DNA from 3 places in the Cupriavidus gilardii genome. Region 3 is predicted to be linked to each of the others. Evidence: predicted binding sites of a transcription regulator. Region 3 holds the regulator's gene; each other region holds the start of a gene.
The links. Region 3 encodes HrcA, which represses chaperone genes, less so after heat shock. Its sites were predicted from a motif close to TTAGCACTCNNNNNNNNNGAGTGCTAA; they were not measured.
Positions count from the first base shown of each region.

Region 1: rpoH (RNA polymerase sigma factor RpoH) is a predicted target of HrcA. The motif match lies at 3,223-3,249, and genes of this name have one in related genera.
Region 2: groES (co-chaperone GroES) is a predicted target of HrcA. The motif match lies at 2,556-2,582, and genes of this name have one in related genera.

Region 1 covers NZ_CP054626.1:338,735-345,031, reverse strand. Annotated here, with positions in the region: gene FOB47_RS11770 (CmpA/NrtA family ABC transporter substrate-binding protein) at 1-915, shown strand, start outside; gene ybiB (DNA-binding protein YbiB) at 1,025-2,044, shown strand; gene FOB47_RS11760 (pirin family protein) at 2,126-3,001, opposite strand; gene rpoH (RNA polymerase sigma factor RpoH) at 3,380-4,276, shown strand; gene FOB47_RS11750 (NCS1 family nucleobase:cation symporter-1) at 4,676-6,181, shown strand; gene FOB47_RS11745 (aspartate/glutamate racemase family protein) at 6,236-6,297, shown strand, end outside.
Region 2 covers NZ_CP054626.1:2,334,729-2,341,025, forward strand. Annotated here, with positions in the region: gene FOB47_RS20690 (metallophosphoesterase) at 1-201, shown strand, start outside; gene groL (chaperonin GroEL) at 412-2,055, opposite strand; gene groES (co-chaperone GroES) at 2,164-2,454, opposite strand; gene FOB47_RS20705 (TIGR03885 family FMN-dependent LLM class oxidoreductase) at 2,802-3,779, opposite strand; gene FOB47_RS20710 (sensory rhodopsin transducer) at 3,820-4,218, opposite strand; gene FOB47_RS20715 (alpha-amylase family protein) at 4,268-5,893, opposite strand; gene FOB47_RS20720 (alpha-amylase family glycosyl hydrolase) at 5,963-6,297, opposite strand, start outside.
Region 3 covers NZ_CP054626.1:1,096,328-1,102,624, forward strand. Annotated here, with positions in the region: gene recN (DNA repair protein RecN) at 46-1,764, opposite strand; gene FOB47_RS15230 (NAD kinase) at 1,849-2,766, opposite strand; gene hrcA (heat-inducible transcriptional repressor HrcA) at 2,869-3,906, shown strand; gene hemH (ferrochelatase) at 3,971-5,086, shown strand; gene FOB47_RS15245 (RNA-binding S4 domain-containing protein) at 5,083-5,478, shown strand; gene FOB47_RS15250 (hypothetical protein) at 5,492-5,677, opposite strand; gene grpE (nucleotide exchange factor GrpE) at 5,941-6,297, shown strand, end outside.

The sequences.
Region 1 (6,297 bases), 760 kb from region 3:
ATCGGCGGGCCGAGGAAGGACATGGCCGTGCTGATGAACCTGAACCGCAACGGACAGGCGATCTCGCTGTCGACGAAGCTGGCCGACAAGGGCGTCCGCGACGGCGCGAGCCTGCGCGCCTACATGACGCGAGAAACGCGCCAGTACACCTTCGCGCAGACCTTCCCCACCGGCACGCACGCAATGTGGCTGTACTACTGGCTGGCGGCCCACGGCATCGACCCGATGCGGGAGGCACGCGCGATCACCGTGCCGCCGCCGCAAATGGTGGCCAATATGCGGCTCGGCCTGATGGACGGCTTCTGCGCCGGCGAGCCGTGGCACGCGCGCGCGATCGCCGACGGCATCGGCTTCACCGCCGAGACCACGCAGGGCATCTGGCGCGACCATCCCGAGAAGACGCTGGGCACCACGGCCGAGTTCGTGCAGAAGTATCCGAACACCGCGCGCGCGATGGTGGCCGCGGTGCTGGAGGCATCGCGCTTCATCGACGCGTCGGTGTCGAACCGCCGCAGGACGGCCGAGACCATCGCCGCGCCATCCTGTGTGGACACCGACATGGCGCTGATCCTCGACCGCATGCTGGGCCGCTATGCCAACGGGCTGGGCCGGACCTGGGACGATCCCGACGCGATGCATTTCCATCGGGACGGCGAGGCCAACTATCCCTATCTGTCAGACGGCATGTGGTTCCTGACGCAGCACAAGCGCTGGGGGTTGCTGAAGGAACACCCGGACTATCTGGCGGTGGCGCGCAAGGTCAATCGCCTCGACGTCTACCGCCAGGCCGCCGCGGCCGCGCAGGTGCCGCTGCCGGCCAGCGATTTCCGCACGGCCAGGCTGATGGACGGCGTGGTCTGGGACGCCACCCGGGACCCGAGGGCCTATGCCGACGGCTTCGCGATCAGGGTCTGAACTCCCAGGGGCCAGGCGCCTTGACGTATCGCGCTATCATCGGCCGAAACGCTTGATCTGCACCGCCAGAACCGCACTGCTCCGACCGCACCGCCCTCACCGCACCGCCATGCCCGCTGATCGCCACGACGACACCCAGCCCGCCTTTTCCGCGGCGCCCTATATCAAGGAAATCGGCCGCGGCGTCGCCGGCGCCCGTGCTCTGCCGCGCGACGACGCACGTCTGCTGTTCGACGCGATGCTGTCCGGCCGCGTCTCCGACCTCGAACTGGGCGCCGTACTGATGGCGTACCGGATCAAGGGCGAGGCGCCGCACGAGCTGGCCGGCATGCTGGAGGCCGCGCACGCGCACTGCCTGCCGCTGCCGGCGCCGGAACGCCAGGTGGTGGTCATTCCGAGCTACAACGGCGCGCGCAAGCAGCCCAATCTGGTACCGCTGCTGGCGCTGCTGCTCGCGCGGGAGGGTATCCCCGTGCTGGTGCATGGAACGCGCGAGTTCAATCAGCGCGTCACCAGCATCATGCTGTTCGAGGCGCTGGGTATCGCGCCGTGCGCGACGGTGGACGAGGCCGCGCGGCGGCTCGCGCAGCCCGGGGGCGGCGGCATCGCCGATCCCGGTCCGCTGGCGGTGCTGCCGATCGACGTGCTGTCGCCGGCCCTGTCCGCGCTGCTGGACAAGCGCACCGTGATCGGGCTGCGCAATTCCTCGCACACCATCGTCAAGATGCTGCAGCCGGTCGGCGCGCATACGCCGGCCGAGGCGCTGCGGTTGTACAGCTATACGCATCCGGAATACCGCGAAACGCTGACCGATTACTTCTCGCACGAGCCGGCCAACGTGCTGCTGGCGCGCGGCACCGAGGGCGAGGTGGTGGCCGACGCGCGCCGTGGCAGCCGCATCGACTGGCTGCACGACGGCCATCAGCGCACGCTGGTGGATCCGATGTCGGGCTCGGTCGCCGACGTGCCGGCGCTGCCGCCGGGCACCGATGTGGCGCTGACGGCGGCGTGGATCCGCGACGTGCTGTCTGGCACCGTACCGGTGCCGGCGCCGATCGCGACGCAGATCGAGACGATCCGCGGTTGCCTGCGCGAGAGCGCGCGGGTCAGCTGGGTCAGTCCGCTGTAGCGAAAACCTTACCCTCTCCCCGGCCCTGTCCCCGGCCCCTCTCCCGCATGCGGCAGAGGTAAGCAACCCTCGGATCGGGCGTCAGAGCCGCCGCGGCGGCAGCGGAATCCGCTCGGTCTCACCCGGTACGTGCGGGAACTCGTCGTTCTCCCAGCGCCGCGCCGCCTCCTCGATCGCCTCGCGGCTGCTGGCGACGAAGTTCCAGAAGATGTGCCGACGGCCGTCGACCGGTTCGCCGCCGAGCAGCATCAGTCGCGACGGCTCCAGCGCCGTGACGGTCGCCTCGGCGCCGGGCGTCAGCACCGCCAGGTGCTCGGCCGGCAGCGCGATGCCGTCGATCGCGGCGGCACCGTCGACCAGGTACAGGCCGCGCTGCTCGTGCTCGGGCGGAATCACCAGGCTGGCGCCGGCGTCGAGCTCCAGCGCGGCATAGAGCGTGCGGCTGAACACCTGCACCGGCGAGCGCGCGCCGAAGGCGTCGCCGGCAATCACGGTGATGCGAGCGCCGCCGTGGACCAGCCGCGGCAATGTGTCGGCCGGATGGTGGAAGAACGAGGGCGCGACCGTCTCGTGCTCGCGCGGCAGCGCCACCCAGGTCTGGATGCCGTGCAACCGCGGGCCGGCGTCCCGGGCGGCCTGCGGCGAACGCTCGGAATGGACGATGCCGCTGCCCGCGGTCATCCAGTTGACGTCGCCGGGCCGGATGGTCTGTTCGCTGCCGACGCTGTCGCGATGGACGATTTCGCCTTCGAACAGATAAGTGACGGTGGCAAGGCCAATATGAGGATGAGGACGCACATCCATGCCCTTGCCCGGCGCCAGCTCGACCGGGCCCATGTGGTCGAAGAAGATGAACGGACCTACCGTCTGCGCCGCAGCCGAGGGCAGTACCCGGCGCACCGAGAAGTCGCCGATATCTCTTACATGCGGTTTCAACAAATGTTCAATGGCGGACATGGCTGACACTCCAAGGGCGTGGCGGATCGACGCATTGCTGGCAAGTGTAGCCTTTGCGGCCCGATGGCATGGTCCCTGCAGCAGAACCCGGAGCGGGGCCGGCGCTCTAACGAACTCGTGTCCGTCGCCGCTGCGGTTTCCGGGCGACTTTCCGGCAACCTGTGGCGCTATGGAATATTTCTTCCGATATCCTGGAACTATCGCAGCGCGCCGGACTCCAATTAGCACTCACCCGGCTGGAGTGCTAATATGCGTTGCATTGCAGTGTGGGAAGCGCCGGCCACGACGCCGTCGATGCTTCCGACACGCGGGCACGCCGCCCGCCGGATGCGAAAGGAGCCCCGAGTGAACGCAGTCCTGTCTGCCGATTCGATCACCATGAACAACACCCTGCCGATGGTGCCGCAGCGCGCCAACAGCATGGCCCTGACCCTGCCCGCCGGGCTGGGCAATCTCGACAGCTATATCCAGGCTGTCCACCGTATTCCGATGCTCACCGCCGAGGAGGAGCAGCGGCTCGCGCGCGAGTTGCGCGACCACGACTCGGTCGAGGCGGCCCGCCGCCTGGTGATGTCGCACCTGCGTCTGGTCGTGTCGATCGCGCGCCAGTACCTGGGCTACGGCCTGCCGCACGCGGATCTGATCCAGGAAGGCAATATCGGCCTGATGAAGGCCGTCAAGCGCTTCGACCCGGACCAGGGCGTGCGCCTGGTGTCGTACGCGATCCACTGGATCAAGGCGGAGATCCACGAGTACGTGCTGCGCAACTGGCGCATGGTCAAGGTCGCGACGACCAAGGCGCAGCGCAAGCTGTTCTTCAACCTGCGCAGCCACAAGCAGGGCGCCCACACCTTCACCCCGGACGAGATCGACGCGGTTGCGCGCGAGCTGAACGTCAAGCCGGAAGAAGTGATGGAGATGGAAACCCGCTTGTCCGGCGGCGATCTGGCGCTGGAAGGCCAGGTCGACGACGGCGAGGAGGAGTTCGCGCCGATCGTCTATCTGGCCGACAACCACAACGAGCCGACGCGCGTGCTCGAGGCCAAGCGCCAGGACCGCATGCAGGTCGAGGGCCTGGAACAGGCTCTGACCAAGCTCGATCCGCGCAGCCGCCGCATCATCGAGGCGCGCTGGCTGCAGGTCAACGACGACGGCTCGGGCGGCGCCACGCTGCACGAACTGGCCGACGAGTTCGGCGTTTCGGCCGAGCGCATCCGCCAGATCGAGTCCGCCGCGATGAAGAAGATGAAGGGCGCGCTGCAAGCCTTCGCCTGATCGACGCCGGCCGCAGGCCATCAACCGAAAGCCACAAGCCAGCCGCTGGCTCCCCGCATGCGCGGGGTGACAGCGGCGACACGGGCCGGGTTCCGCGAGGGACCCGGCCCTTTTCTTTTGCCCCGCCACCGCTCCCCGGAGCCCGCAACGCCACCCGCGCGCCCGGTCCCTCCCCCGCGCGCCTCTCCCGTCTCGGGGTTTGCCCGCATCCGTCCGTCGTGATGTTGACAATCACCAAGACGTGATCTACAAATCCGTACACAACTACAAACGATTTTGTAGACAATCCTGTCTACAAATCAAATCCTGAGAGCGGATTCCCGATCCTTCGATCCACACCGCCCATCCGGCGCCTCCCGCGCGCCGGCCACCGCATGGCATCGCCTTGAGGAGACAAGCATGATGCACACCACCGCGCCTGCCGCCGCCGAGCTGCAGGACAGCGCGTCCGTCCACCATGGCAACGCGCTGATCAAGCCGTCGTACGACGAACGGCTGACCAACGAAGACCTGGCGCCGCTGAAGAAGCAGACCTGGAGCACCTACAACATGTTCGCGTTCTGGATGTCGGACGTGCACAGCGTCGGCGGCTACATCACCGCCGGCAGCCTGTTCGCGCTGGGCCTGACCAGCTGGCAGGTGCTGATCGCGCTGCTGGTCGGCATCGTCATCGTGCAGTTCTTCTGCAATCTGGTGGCCAAGCCGAGCCAGGTCACCGGCACCCCGTATCCGGTGATCTGCCGGGCCTCGTTCGGCGTGCTCGGCGCCAATATTCCGGCGGTGATCCGCGGCCTGATCGCGGTGGCGTGGTACGGCATCCAGACCTATCTGGCCTCGTCGGCCTTCCTGGTGCTGGCGCTGCATTTCTTCCCGTCGCTGGCGCCCTATGCCGACGTCAAGCTGCATGGCTTCGCCGGGCTGTCGACACTGGGCTGGGCGGCCTTCATGACGCTGTGGGTACTGCAGGCGCTGGTGTTCTGGACCGGCATGGAAACCATTCGCAAGTTCATCGACTGGGCCGGCCCCGCGGTCTATGTGGTGATGATCCTGCTGGCGATCTGGCTGGTGAACAAGGCCGGCTGGAGCAACGTCAGCTTCACGCTGAGCTTCGTCAAGTACAGCGGCTGGGAAGCGGTACCGGTGATGCTGACCGCGATCGCGCTGGTGGTGTCGTACTTCTCCGGCCCGATGCTGAACTTCGGCGACTTCTCTCGCTACGCGAAGGACTTCGGCGCGGTCCGCAAGGGCAACTTCTGGGGGCTGCCGATCAACTTCCTTGGCTTCTCGCTGCTGACCGTGATCACGACCTCGGCCACGCTGCCGGTGTTCGGCAAGCTGATCACCGATCCGGTGGAGACCGTCAGCCATATCGACAGCACCTTCGCGATGGTGCTGGGCGCGCTGACCTTCATGACCGCCACCATCGGCATCAACATCGTCGCGAACTTCGTGTCGCCGGCGTTCGACTTCTCCAACGTGTCGCCCAAGCACATCAGCTGGCGCACCGGCGGCATGATCGCCGCGGTCGGTTCGATCTTCATCACGCCCTGGAATCTGTACAACAACCCGCAGGTCATCCACTACACGCTGGACGTGCTGGGCGCCTTCATCGGGCCGCTGTTCGGCATCCTGATCTCCGACTACTACCTGGTGCGCCGCCAGCAGGTCGACGTCGACGACCTGTACACGATGCGTCCGCAGGGCAAGTACTGGTACACCCGCGGCTACAACCCGGTGGCGATTGCCACGATGATCCCGGCCGCGATCATTCCGATCCTGTGCGTGGTGGTGCCGGCCTGGCAGGGCCTGGCCAACTACAGCTGGTTCATCGGCATGGGCATCGCGCTGGTGCTGTACCGCGTGCTGGCGCGCCGCATGATGCCGCATTTCTTCGCGGCCGCCTGACGCCGCGCCACGACCCATTCGACGATCCGACGATCCGACCACCCGACGTTTGCCATGAAGCTGAAGATCATCAATCCCAATACCACGCAAAGCATGACCGACAAGATCGGCCAGTG
Region 2 (6,297 bases), 1.2 Mb from region 3:
CTCGCGTCGGCCGGCTTCATCTCGCGCCGGCCCGACCTGGTCCAGCGCGCCGACCTGTGGATCCACGGCCATACCCACACCAGCTTCGACTACCGCGTCGACGGCGCGCGCGTCGTCTGCAACCCGCGCGGCTATGTACGGCGCGGCGACGGGGCGCTGGAGAACGCGAAGTTCGATTGGGGGTATGTGGTCGAGGTTTGAGCGCTGTCCCTTCCTCCGGTGGTTTGGTTCCCCTCTCCCCCCCTCTCCCGCAAGCGGGAGAGGGGAGAAACCCATCGCCCGAAAGCGCCCCACCGCGAGCCCAAAACAAAAAACCCCCACGGGCTTGCACCCGTGGGGGTTTCGACTGAAGCGACGACTCACGCCGTCTCGGCAGTCAGGGCAGTCGGCCGAAGCCGACGGCCGGCGTGATTACATCATGCCGTCCATGCCACCCATGCCACCCATGCCGCCCGGCATTGCCGGCGCCGACTCTTCCTTCGGCGTTTCGGCGATCGCGCAGTCGGTGGTCAGCATCAGCGACGCGACCGAAGCGGCGTTTTGCAGCGCGGTGCGGGTCACCTTGGTCGGGTCCAGCACGCCCATCTCGACCAGGTCGCCGTACTCGCCGCTGGCGGCGTTGTAGCCGAAGTTGCCGTTGCCTTCGATGACCTTGGCGACGACGACCGAAGCTTCTTCACCGGCGTTCAGCACGATCTGGCGCAGCGGCTCTTCCATGGCGCGCAGCACGATCTTGATGCCGGCGTTCTGGTCGGGGTTGTCGCCGCTCAGGCTGGCGATCGCGGCGCGGGCACGCAGCAGGGCCACACCACCGCCCGGAACGATGCCTTCTTCAACGGCAGCGCGGGTGGCGTGCAGCGCGTCTTCGACGCGAGCCTTCTTTTCCTTCATTTCGACTTCGGTGGCAGCGCCAACCTTGATCACCGCAACACCGCCGGCCAGCTTGGCCACGCGCTCTTGCAGCTTCTCGCGGTCGTAGTCCGAGGTCGCTTCCTCGATCTGGGCGCGGATCTGCTTGACGCGGCCTTCGATCGCGGCGGCGTCACCGGCACCGTCGATGATGATGGTGTTTTCCTTGCCGATCTCGACACGCTTGGCTTGACCCAGGTCTTGCAGCGTGGCCTTTTCCAGCGTCAGGCCGACTTCCTCGGCGATCACGGTGCCGCCGGTCAGGATGGCGATGTCTTCCAGCATGGCCTTGCGGCGGTCGCCGAAGCCAGGCGCCTTGACGGCGGCGGTCTTGAGGATGCCACGGATGTTGTTGACCACCAGGGTCGCCAGCGCTTCGCCTTCGACGTCTTCGGCGATGATCAGCAGCGGACGGCTCGACTTGGCCACTTGCTCCAGCACCGGCAGCAGGTCGCGGATGTTCGAGATCTTCTTGTCGAACAGCAGCACGAACGGGTTGTCGAGCTGGACGACTTGCTTGTCCGGGTTGTTGATGAAGTACGGCGACAGGTAGCCGCGGTCGAACTGCATGCCCTCGACGACTTCCAGCTCGTCGGCCAGCGACTTGCCGTCTTCGACGGTGATCACGCCCTCCTTGCCGACCTTGTCCATCGCCTCGGCGATCAGCTTGCCGATCACTTCGTCGCTGTTGGCCGAGATCGCGCCAACCTGGGCGATTTCCTTGCTGGTCGTGGTCGGCTTGCTCAGCTTCTTCAGCTCTTCGACGGCGGCGCCAACGGCCTTGTCGATGCCGCGCTTCAGATCCATCGGGTTCATGCCGGCGGCAACGTACTTCATGCCTTCGCGCACGATCGACTGGGCCAGCACGGTCGCAGTGGTGGTACCGTCACCGGCGTTGTCGCTGGTCTTGGAAGCGACTTCCTTGACCATCTGGGCGCCCATGTTCTGCAGCTTGTCCTTCAGCTCGATTTCCTTGGCGACCGACACGCCGTCCTTGGTCACGGTCGGGCCGCCGAAGCTGCGCTCGAGCACCACGTTGCGGCCCTTCGGACCCAGGGTCACCTTGACCGCGTTGGCCAGGATGTTCACGCCTTCGACCATCTTGTGGCGAGCGCTGTCGCCGAACACTACGTCTTTAGCTGCCATGTTCTAGATCTCCAGAATTCTGTACGGGAAAAGTCCCGGGCGCGATCGCCGCAGCGGCGGAACCGTGCGCCCCGGGGGTTCCGGACGCGCGGCGCCCGGACAGCGACATCACTTGTTGATGACCGCCATGATGTCTTCTTCGCGCATGACCAGCAGTTCCTGGCCATCCACCTTCACGGTCTGGCCGGCGTACTTGCCGAACAGCACGCGGTCACCCACCTTGACGTCGAGGGCGATCGACGCCCCCTTGTCATCCTTCTTGCCCGGGCCGATGGCCAGCACTTCGCCCTGATCGGGCTTCTCGGCAGCATTGTCGGGAATCACGATGCCGGAAGCGGTCTTGGTTTCGTTGTCCAGACGCTTGACGATCACGCGGTCGTGCAAAGGACGCAGATTCATACGGACTCCTTAGTACAAGTGAGCATTTATTTGCAAAGTGGCCGCCGCGGAACTGCGGGGGCCCTTGAAATCGGCCGCCGGATGCAGGTTACAGCACGCTGTTAGCACTCACGTCCGGCGAGTGCTAATTATAGGGACGGGGTTTCGGGTTTTCAAGACGAGGTCTGAATACGGGTTTACCCGTATAAAGGAAGGCAGTTTGCCGCGGCCCCGCGCCGAGCAAGGCCGGGCGGGCATTGTCTCTTGTATTGTGCGGCCGGTAATTTTTCAGGCGGATGTCGCCTGCTGCCCCGAACGTCTGTCGCGACGGCGGACCGCCCCCGCCTTGCGGGGGGACGCAGCCAGGCTCAGGCGCCGCCCCGCAACTGCGGCAGCACCGTCTGCGCGCAGGCGTCGAGCCAGGCCTGCTGGTTGCCGCAGACGTTGTGCAGGAAGACCGCGTCGGCGCCCATCGCCAGGTCTTCGGCAAGCCAGGCGGCCTGCTGCGCGGCGTCGCAGGAGATCCGGACCGCGCGCTCGATGTCGTCCGGGGACACGGTGCCGGCGCGGGCATCGAACTCGGCCGGGGTCGCCAGGTTTGCCGCGGTCTCGCTGTCGAACACATTGGTGCGCCACTGCTCGTAGGCCATGCGGCGCGCGGCCTCGTCGCCCTGCGTGGGGTCGGCGTAGGCGATCTTGGCCTGAATATGCACCGGTTTGCCTCCGCCGCCGCCCTCGCGGAAGGCGTCGATGACCGCGCGCATGGTCTCGCGCGGCGCCGAGATCGTGATCAGGCCGTCGGCCCACTGCCCCGCCCAGCGCGCGGTCTGCTCGGTCAGCGCCGCGGCGAAGATCGGCGGCGGACGCTGCGGCAGCGTGTACAGCCGGGCGCGATCGACGACGATGCTGCCCCGGTGCGTCACCTCCTCGCCGCGCCACAGCGCGCGCATCACCTCCACCGATTCGGACAGCATCGCCTGCCGCTCGGGCTTGGGCGGCCACGGCCGGCCGGTGATGTGTTCGTTCAGCGCCTCGCCGGTGCCCAGCGCGATCCAGAAGCGGCCCGGGAACATGGCCTCCAGCGTCGCCGCGGCCTGGGCCACCACGGCCGGGTGGTAGCGCCCGAACGGGCAGGCGACCACGCCCGTCGGCAGGTCGACGGTCGCCATCGCGGCGCCGAGCCACGACCAGGAATGGCCGCTCTCCCCTTGCCGCTCGCTCCACGGATGGAAGTGGTCGGAGCTGCTGAGCGCGGTAAAGCCGGCCAGCTGCGCGGCGCGCGCATAGCGCAGCAGATCGCCTGGCGAGAACTGTTCGTGCGAGGCGTGATAACCGATCAAGGGCATGGCGGACTCCTGGGCGGGATGGGGATCGGGTGCGCCGCGGTCAGCCGGACGCGGCGGACACCGAGGCCGGGACCGGATAGGCCAGCGTCGTCATCAGCGCGAGCGCGGCCTGGCGCGAATCGAGCCGGGTGTGCTGCACGACGATCGGCACATCGGACTCGATCACGCTGGCGTAGTCGGTGTCCTCGGGGATCGGCTCGGGGTCGTGCAGATCGTTGAAGCGCAGATGCAGCGTGCGCCGCGCCGGCACCGTCAGCCGGTACGGACCGACGGGCTCGCGATCCGCATAGAAGATCGTCACCGTGACATGGGCCGGAGCATCGCCGGTATTGAGCAGGCAGGCCGCCTCGTGGCTGTTCAATTGCCGGCTGGCGGCAGGGTCGGTCGGCGGCAGATAGCCTTCCGCAATGACCCAGCGCCGTTGTCCGATCGCTTCCATCGCGTTTCTCCTTGGTTGTCGCTGTCCTTGCCCGAACGCATGCTCCCGATCACGGCCCGAAGCATGGCCGCTGCCGCAGCCACCGGTAGCCGTAGGCACGCAGCTTCAGCGTATGCGCGGTCTGCGCCGGCGGATACGGGCCATCGACCAGCATGTCGCGCAGCTCGCCGACCTCGACGTCGGGCAGCTTCACCTCGACGTCCTTGTCCGACAGATTGGCGAAGGTGAACACCACCTGCCCGTCCAGCTCGTGCCGCAGCGCCAGCACCGACGGGCAGCCGACCTCCATCACCGTGCATTCGCCATAGCCGATCTCGGGCATGCCGAGGCGCGCGCGGATCATCTTGCCGGTCTTGGCCAGCAGCGAATCGTCGCGCAGCGTTTGGTCGTAGATATTGACCTCGCCGTAGCCGAACGGGCCCTCGCGGATCACCGGCACCGGCAGCGATGCGGGATCGGCGGGCGAGAAGCCGCCATTGACCTCGTCGGACCATTGCATCGCCGTGCGCACCGCGTGGCGCTCCTTCAGCGACAGGTCCTCGCCCATGCCGATCTCCTCGCCGTAGCGCAGGATCGGCGTGCCGGGCAGCGAGAACAGCAGCGCATGGACCTGCGCGATGCGGCGCTGGTCGCCATCGAGCATCGGCGGCAGCCGGCGGCGGATGCCGCGGTTGTAGACCCGCATGTTCTCGTCCGGCGCGAAGCGCTGCATCACCTCCTCGCGCTCCGCCTCGCTGAGCCGCTCCAGATCGAGCTCGTCGTGATTGCGCACCCATACCGCGTACTGCGCGCGCTCGGGCGGGTCGGGCTGATCGCGCAGCGCGCGCTCGATCGGCTCGGCCTGTTGCCGCGCAAGCGCCAGGAACAGGAAGTTGTTCAGGAAGAAGTTCGACACCAGCGTCAGCCGATGGCCCTTGCCGAAATAGCGCGCGTAGTCCGCGGCCGGCACGTCGACCTCGCCGAGCAGCACCGCGTCGGAGCGGCGCAGCGTGGCGAACGCGCGCAGGTCGTTCAGCAGCCAGAAGCCGTCGTCGCGCGGGTCCGCTTCCTTGGCCCCGTCGATCATGTGCCCCGCCGCATCGATGCGGAAGCCCGATACGCCGAGCCGCAGCCAGAACGACATGATCTCCTCGATCTCGGTGCGCACCGCCGGGTTGGCGATGTTCAGATCGGGCTGGTGCGAATAGAAGGCATGCCGATAGTATTGGCCCGCTTCCTCGTCCCAGGTCCAGACGCTGTCCTCGACGGTCGGGAAGATCGGCTTGACGTCGGTCTCCACCGGTTCGTCCGCCCAGACGTAGTAGTCGCGGTACGGCGAATTGCGGTCGCGCCGCGCTTCCTGGAACCAGCGGTGCTGATCGGACGTGTGGTGCGCCACCAGCTCCACCATCACGCGGATACCGAGCTCCTCGGCCTTCTCCAGCAGCGCCACCATGTCGGCCAGATTGCCGAAGCGCGGATCGACGGCGAGGTGGTCGGTGATGTCGTAGCCGCCATCGCGAAACGGCGACTGGTAGAACGGCGACAGCCAGATGCAGGTCACGCCGAGCCCGCGCAGGTATTCGAGATGCGCCGTCAGACCCTGGAGATCGCCCCATCCGTCGTTATTGCCGTCGCGAAATACGCTGACGTCGATCTGGTAGATGATCGCATTGCGGTACCACAGCGAACGCATGGGTCCTCCCTCCTGACGATTGAACGGCGGCGGCGGGCGCAGCGTGCCGCGCCGCGCCGACTGGCACGCTCACGGTTGCGATGGCTGCGAGCGCTGCGATCGCGTCGCCAGCGACAGCGGCTCCAGCAGCACGGCCTGCTCGGGCTGCAGCATGCCGTCGAAACGCCGATCCGCCCCTTCGGGCAGGCTGTCGATCGCGACGCGCCAGTCGCCGTCGAGATCGACCGGCAGCGGCCGCTCAGCAAAGTTGATGCAGACCACGCGCTCGTCCTCGCCATGCCGACGGCGATAGGCCAGCACCTCGGGCGGCGACGGCAATTCCTCCCAAATGCCCAGCCGCAGCGCCGGGCTCGCGCGGCGCGCGGCGATCAGCGTACGGTACAGATGCAGCATCGACGAGGGCT
Region 3 (6,297 bases):
GTCGATGATGCGTCGGCGCGTCGGCGCGGCCGTGCGCCGCCGGCGTCAGCTCGCCGCACGGCGCGTGCGGCGGCCTTCCTTGGCCGCCGGCACGCCGCGCGCGCCCTGCGCCAGCATCTCTTCCGCATGTTGCAGCGTGGTGGCGGTCACCGTCGCGCCGCCCAGCATGCGCGCGGTCTCGACCACGCGGCCGGCGGCGTCGAGCACGCGGATCTGCGAGCGCGTCACGGCCTCGCCGCCATCGCCGACGGTCTCCTTGCTGACCAGCAGATGGGTGCCGGCCTGCGCGGCGACCTGGGGCAGGTGGGTCACGCACAGTACCTGGCGGGCGCGGCCCAGTTCCTGCAGCCGGCGGCCGACGACCTCGGCGACCGCGCCGCCGATGCCGGTGTCGACCTCGTCGAAGATCAGCGTCGGCGTCGGCGCGGCCTCGCTGGTGATCACCGAGATCGCCAGGCTGATCCGCGCCAGTTCGCCGCCCGATGCGACCTTGGCCAGCGGGCGGGGGCTGACCCCCGCATGGCCCGCAACCAGGAACTCGACCTGCTCGAGCCCGTGGCTGGCGCCTTCGTCGAGCGGGTGCAGCGCCACGGTGAAGCTGCCGCCGGCCATCGACAGGCCCTGCATCGCCTCGGTGACGGCCGCCGACAGCCGCTCGGCGGCCTCGCGCCGGCTCTCGCTCAGATGGCGCGCAATGGTCAGATAGGCGGCGCGGGCCGCGGCCTCGCGCGCGGTGATCTTGTTCAGGTCCTGCGCGGCCTGCAGATCGTCCAGTTGCTGGCGGCGCGCCAGCAATTCGTCCGGCAATTGTTCGGGCGGCACGCGGAACTTGCGCGCCGCGGTGTGCAGCGCCTGCATCCGCTCCTCGACCACCTGCAGCCGTTCGGGATCGAGCTCGAGCCGGTCGACGTAGCGGGTCAGCGAGTGGGCCGCTTCCTCGGCCTGCACCTCGGCCGCTTCGAGCGCGGTCACCACATCGCCCAGCGCGGGGTCGACCTCGGCGAGCTGGCGCAGCCGATGGACCATCGCATTGAGCGCGGACAGCACCGCGCCGTCGGACTCGGACAGCGCGTCGAGCGCGGCGCGGCCGCCCTCGAGCAGATTGGCCGCATGCGACAGCCGCTTGTGCTCGGCCTGGATCGCCTCCCATTCATCGGGCTGCGGCGCCAGCTTGTCGAGCTCGCCGACCTGCCATTCGAGCCGCTCGCGTTCAAGCTGCATCTCGCGCGACTGCTGTTCGACCGCTTCGCGCTGGCGCACACAGGCGCGCCACGTGCGCCAGGCTTCGGCGACCGCGGCCGACTGCGCGGTCAGGCCGGCATGCGCATCGAGCAGCAGCCGCTGCGCGTCCGGCCGCAGCAGCAGCTGGTGCGCGTGCTGTCCGTGAATGTCGACCAGCTGGTCGCCGACCTCGCGCAGCTGCGCCAGCGTGGCGGCGTTGCCGTTGATGAAGGCCTTGCTGCGGCCGTTGGCGTCGACGACCCGGCGCAGCAGCACGTTGCCGTCGTCCTCGGCCAGCGCCTGCTCGTTGAGCCAGGCGTCCAGCGCGGGGTGCGTGGAGAAGGTGGCGCTGACGCTGGCGCGCGCGGCGCCCTCGCGCACCACGCCGGCATCGGCGCGCTCGCCCAGCACCAGCGCCAGCGCATCGATCAGGATCGACTTGCCGGCACCGGTCTCGCCGGTGAACACGGTAAAGCCGGCGGAAAAGTCGAGGTCGAGCGTATCGACAATGACGAAATCGCGGATGGACAGGCTGCGCAGCATCTTGGGAGACGGAGGGCGGCGGTGACTTGGTGAGGGATCGGGACCGGCTGAGGCGGCGAGGCTGACGATGCGGGACGCTTGCGCTCAGAGCCGGTTGTCTTCGGTCGGGTACTCGTGCCAGTGCAGCTTCTTGCGCAGCGTCGCGTAGTAGTTGTAGCCGACCGGGTGCAGCAGGTTGATGGTCTTGGCCGAGCGGCGCACCACGATGCGGTCGCCGGGCAGCAGCGAGGTCAGCGACTGCATGTCGAAATTGACGCTGGCATCGCGCGCGGTGGCCACCTCGATCGACACCTCGGCATCGTGCGGCAGCACGATCGGGCGGTTCGACAGCGCATGCGGGGCGATCGGCACCAGCACCAGTCCCGACAGCGTCGGATGCAGGATCGGCCCGCCGGCCGACAGCGCATACGCCGTCGATCCGGTCGGCGTCGACACGATCAGGCCGTCGGAACGCTGGTTGTACATGAAGTAGCCGTCCACCGAGACCGCCAGCTCGACCATGCCGGAGATGCCCGAACGATTGACCACCACGTCGTTCAGGGCCAGCGCGGAGAAGATCACGCCGTCGTCGCGGATCACGCGCGATTCGAGCAGCATGCGGTTCTCGGGCTCGTAGTGGCCGCTGAGCATGGCCGGCAGCACCGATTGCACATCCTCCAGCGGGATGTCCGTCATGAAGCCGAGGCGGCCATGGTTGACCCCGATCAGCGGCACCGAGAAGCCGGCCAGCTGGCGGGCGATGCCGAGCAGCGTGCCGTCGCCGCCCAGCACCACGGCGACGTCGGCCTCGCGGCCGATCTCTTCGGCGGACAGCGCGGGGTAGTCCGTCAGGCCGGTGGCAAGCGCGGTCTCGCGTTCGAACACCACGTCCTGGCCATTGCGCAGGATGCAGGCCGCCAGCTCCTCGAGCGGACCTTCGATGCCCGCGGTCGAATACCTGCCGACCAGGGCGACCGTGCGAAAGGGCGCGTGCGCGGCGCCGGACTTGGGGTGTGCAGACATGCCCGGATTAGACCATACCGCCATGACCATTGTCAGCACGGCCCGGGGGACGAGTGCCAGAGCGAGCCCCACCGCGCAAAACTTGCGTAAAATCGGGACACCATGGACGAACGAGCGAAAACCCTTCTCAAGACCCTGATCGAGCGCTACATCGCCGAAGGGCAGCCGGTCGGCTCGCGTACGCTGTCGAAGTACTCGGGACTGGACCTGTCGCCGGCGACCATCCGCAACGTGATGTCGGACCTGGAGGAGATGGGCTTCATCGCCAGCCCGCACACGTCGGCGGGGCGCATCCCGACCCCGCGCGGCTACCGGTTGTTCGTCGATACCATGCTGACGGCCCAGCCGCTCGATACCCAGTTCGACCGCACCAAGCTGGCCGGGCTGATCCAGGGCGAACTCGGTGCGCAGGAGCAGAGCCCGCAGCGGATGATCACGACGGCCGCGCGCACGCTGTCGAACCTGTCGCAATTCGCCGGCGTGGTGATGACCCCCCGCCGCGCGCAGGCGTTCCGGCAGATCGAGTTCATGCGGCTGTCCGACAAGCGCATCCTGTTGATCATCGTGACGCCCGAAGGGGACGTGCAGAACCGCATCATCCAGACCGAGCTGCCCTACAGCGCGTCGCAGCTGGTCGAGGCCGCCAATTTCATCAACACCCATTACGCCGGCATGCGCTTCGACACCGTGCGCGAGCGGCTGCGCGACGAACTGAAGGCGCTGCGCATCGACATGTCGGAACTGATGCAGGCCGCGGTCGAGGCCGGCAGCAGCGCGATGGCCGACGAGGACGAGCAGGTCTATATCTCGGGCGAACGCAAGCTGCTCGAGGTCGAGGACCTGGCCTCGAGCATGGACAAGCTGCGCCGGCTGTTCGACGTGTTCGAGCACAAGACCAGCCTGCTGCAGCTGCTCGATGTGTCGAGCCACGCCGAGGGCGTGCAGATCTTCATCGGCGGCGAGAGCCGGCTGGTGCCGCTCGAGGACATGGCGGTGATCACCGCGCCGTACGAGGTCGATGGCCAGATCGTCGGCACGCTGGGCGTGATCGGCCCGACGCGGATGGCCTATGACCGGGTGATCCCGATCGTCGATATCACGGCGCGGCTGCTGTCGAGCGCGCTGAGCAGCCAGAACTGATGGCGGCCAGGGCGGGCCGCCACGCGCAGGGCGGCCTTCGCGCCCCAGCGATACCGGAATCCCTATGACATTTACCGCAGAACCTGCCTACCGGCATGGGCAGGCGCCCCGCACGGCGATCCTGCTGATCAATCTGGGCACGCCGGACGAGCCGACCCCGAAGGCGGTCGGACGCTACCTGAAGCAGTTCCTGTCCGATCCGCGCGTGGTGGAGATTCCGCGCGCCGCCTGGTTGCCGGTGCTGTACGGGCTGATCCTGCCGCTGCGCTCGCGCGCGTCGGCGCTGAAGTACGAATCGATCTGGCTGCGCGAGGCGCACCGGACCGGATCGCCGCTGCTGGTGCATACCGAGCGGCAGGCGCATGCGCTGCAGCAGCTGCTGGCGCAGCAGGGCCACGACGTGACGGTCGCCTGCGCGATGCGCTACGGCAACCCGTCGATCCCGTCGGTGATGGAGGCGCTGCGGCGCCAGGGCTGCGAGCGCATCCTGGCGCTGCCGATGTATCCCCAGTATTCCGGCACCACTACCGCGACCGCCTTCGACGAACTGTTCCGCGTGCTGGGCGAATGGCGCAATCAGCCCGAGTTGCGCCTGGTCAAACATTTCCACGATCACCCGGCCTATCTGGGGGCGCTGCATCAGCAGGTCGGCGCCTACTGGGCCCAGCATGGGGCGCCCGATTTCGCGCGCGGCGACCGGCTGATCCTGTCGTTCCACGGCGTGCCGCGGCGCACGCTGGAGCTGGGCGACCCATATCACTGCGAATGCCTGAAGACCGGCCGCATGCTGGGCGAGGCGCTGGGCCTGCAGCCTGGCCAGTATCAGGTCACGTTCCAGTCGCGCTTCGGCAAGGCCGAGTGGCTGCAGCCCTATACGGCACCGACGCTGACCGAGCTGGGCAAGGTCGGCACCGCGCGGGTCGACGTGTTCTGCCCTGGCTTTCCGGCCGACTGCATCGAGACGCTGGAAGAGATCGCGATGGAAGGGCAGTCCGAATTCAAGGTCGCCGGCGGCAAGGAATTCCACTTCATTCCGTGCCTGAACGACGCGCCCTTCTGGATCACCGCGCTGTCGGAGATCGCGCTGCAGCATATGCAGGGCTGGCCGTTGCGACTGCCGCATGCGCACGAACTGGAAGCGAGGCGCGCGCTGGCGCAGGCAAGGGGGGCCGCGGCATGAATCCGTCGTATGAAGACGATGCGCGGCAGCGGATCGACAAGTGGCTGTGGTGCGCGCGCTTTTTCAAGACCCGCTCGCTGGCGGCGGAGGCCGTCGAACGCGGCCGCGTAGAGGTCAACGGGCAGCCATGCAAGAATTCGCGCGAGGTCAAGCCGGGCGACACGGTGCGCATCGACGCCCATCAGCAGCGCTGGGAGCTGGTGGTCAAGGGCATCGCCCCGGCGCGCGGGCCGGCGTCCGTGGCCCAGACGCTCTATGAGGAAACCGAGGAGAGCCGCACGCGGCGTGCCGCGGAAGCCGAGCGGCGGCGTTTCCATGTGGAGCCAGCGTCGCAACTACAGGGACGACCGACCAAGCGGGATCGCCGCCGCATCGACGATTTCAAAGGGTAAGCCGCTGAAACGTTCAGCGCGAGTACTGGATGATGTATTGGCGCAGCGCCGGATCGGCGCCGCCGGCGACGCTGTCGCGCGGGGCCAGTCCGTCCGAGAGCCAGATGAAGACGGTCAGCGCCACCAGCGAAAGCAGCACCAGCAACGTGAACACGGAGAACTTCGGCGTCTTGTTGGACGGTTTCGGCAGCTTGCGCATGGCCTTGCCCCGGCAGGAAGACTGCAATAGGAGACGGCACCCCGGCAGTTTTGTCGTTTTTTTGGATTTATCTTAGAAGCTGCACTGCAGCAAAGCAATTTCACTTCTCGCAGCACTGGTTTAAGTTTGTAAGCTGATGTTTCGTTGCAGATGTCCATCCGCTCTTGAAATATCGGCTTGGCGCCACCAGTTGCCAGCTGAATTCCGATTGACCCCAGGCGGACCGCCATGTGCGGCCGCAACTTGTTCTGAAACGGATCGACATGGAAGACCAGAAGCAAACGCCATCCAACACGCCGCCGACCTCGCCCGCCGACCAGGCCGCCGAAGCGCAAGCCGCGCAATCGGCCACGCCAAACCAATCGGCCGAGCCTGCCGCCGCCGCGGATGACGTGGCGAACCAGCCGGCGGCGCAGTTGGCCGCACAGTTGGCGGAACAGGAAGCCAAGGCACGCGAGAACTACGATCTGTATCTGCGCGCCGTCGCCGAGTCCGAGAACATCCGGCGCCGCGCACAGGAGGACGTGGCCAAGGCCCACAAGTTCGCCATCGAGAGCTTCGCCGAGCATCTGTTGCCGGTGATGGACAGCCTGCAGGCCGCGCTGGCCGATGGATCGGGC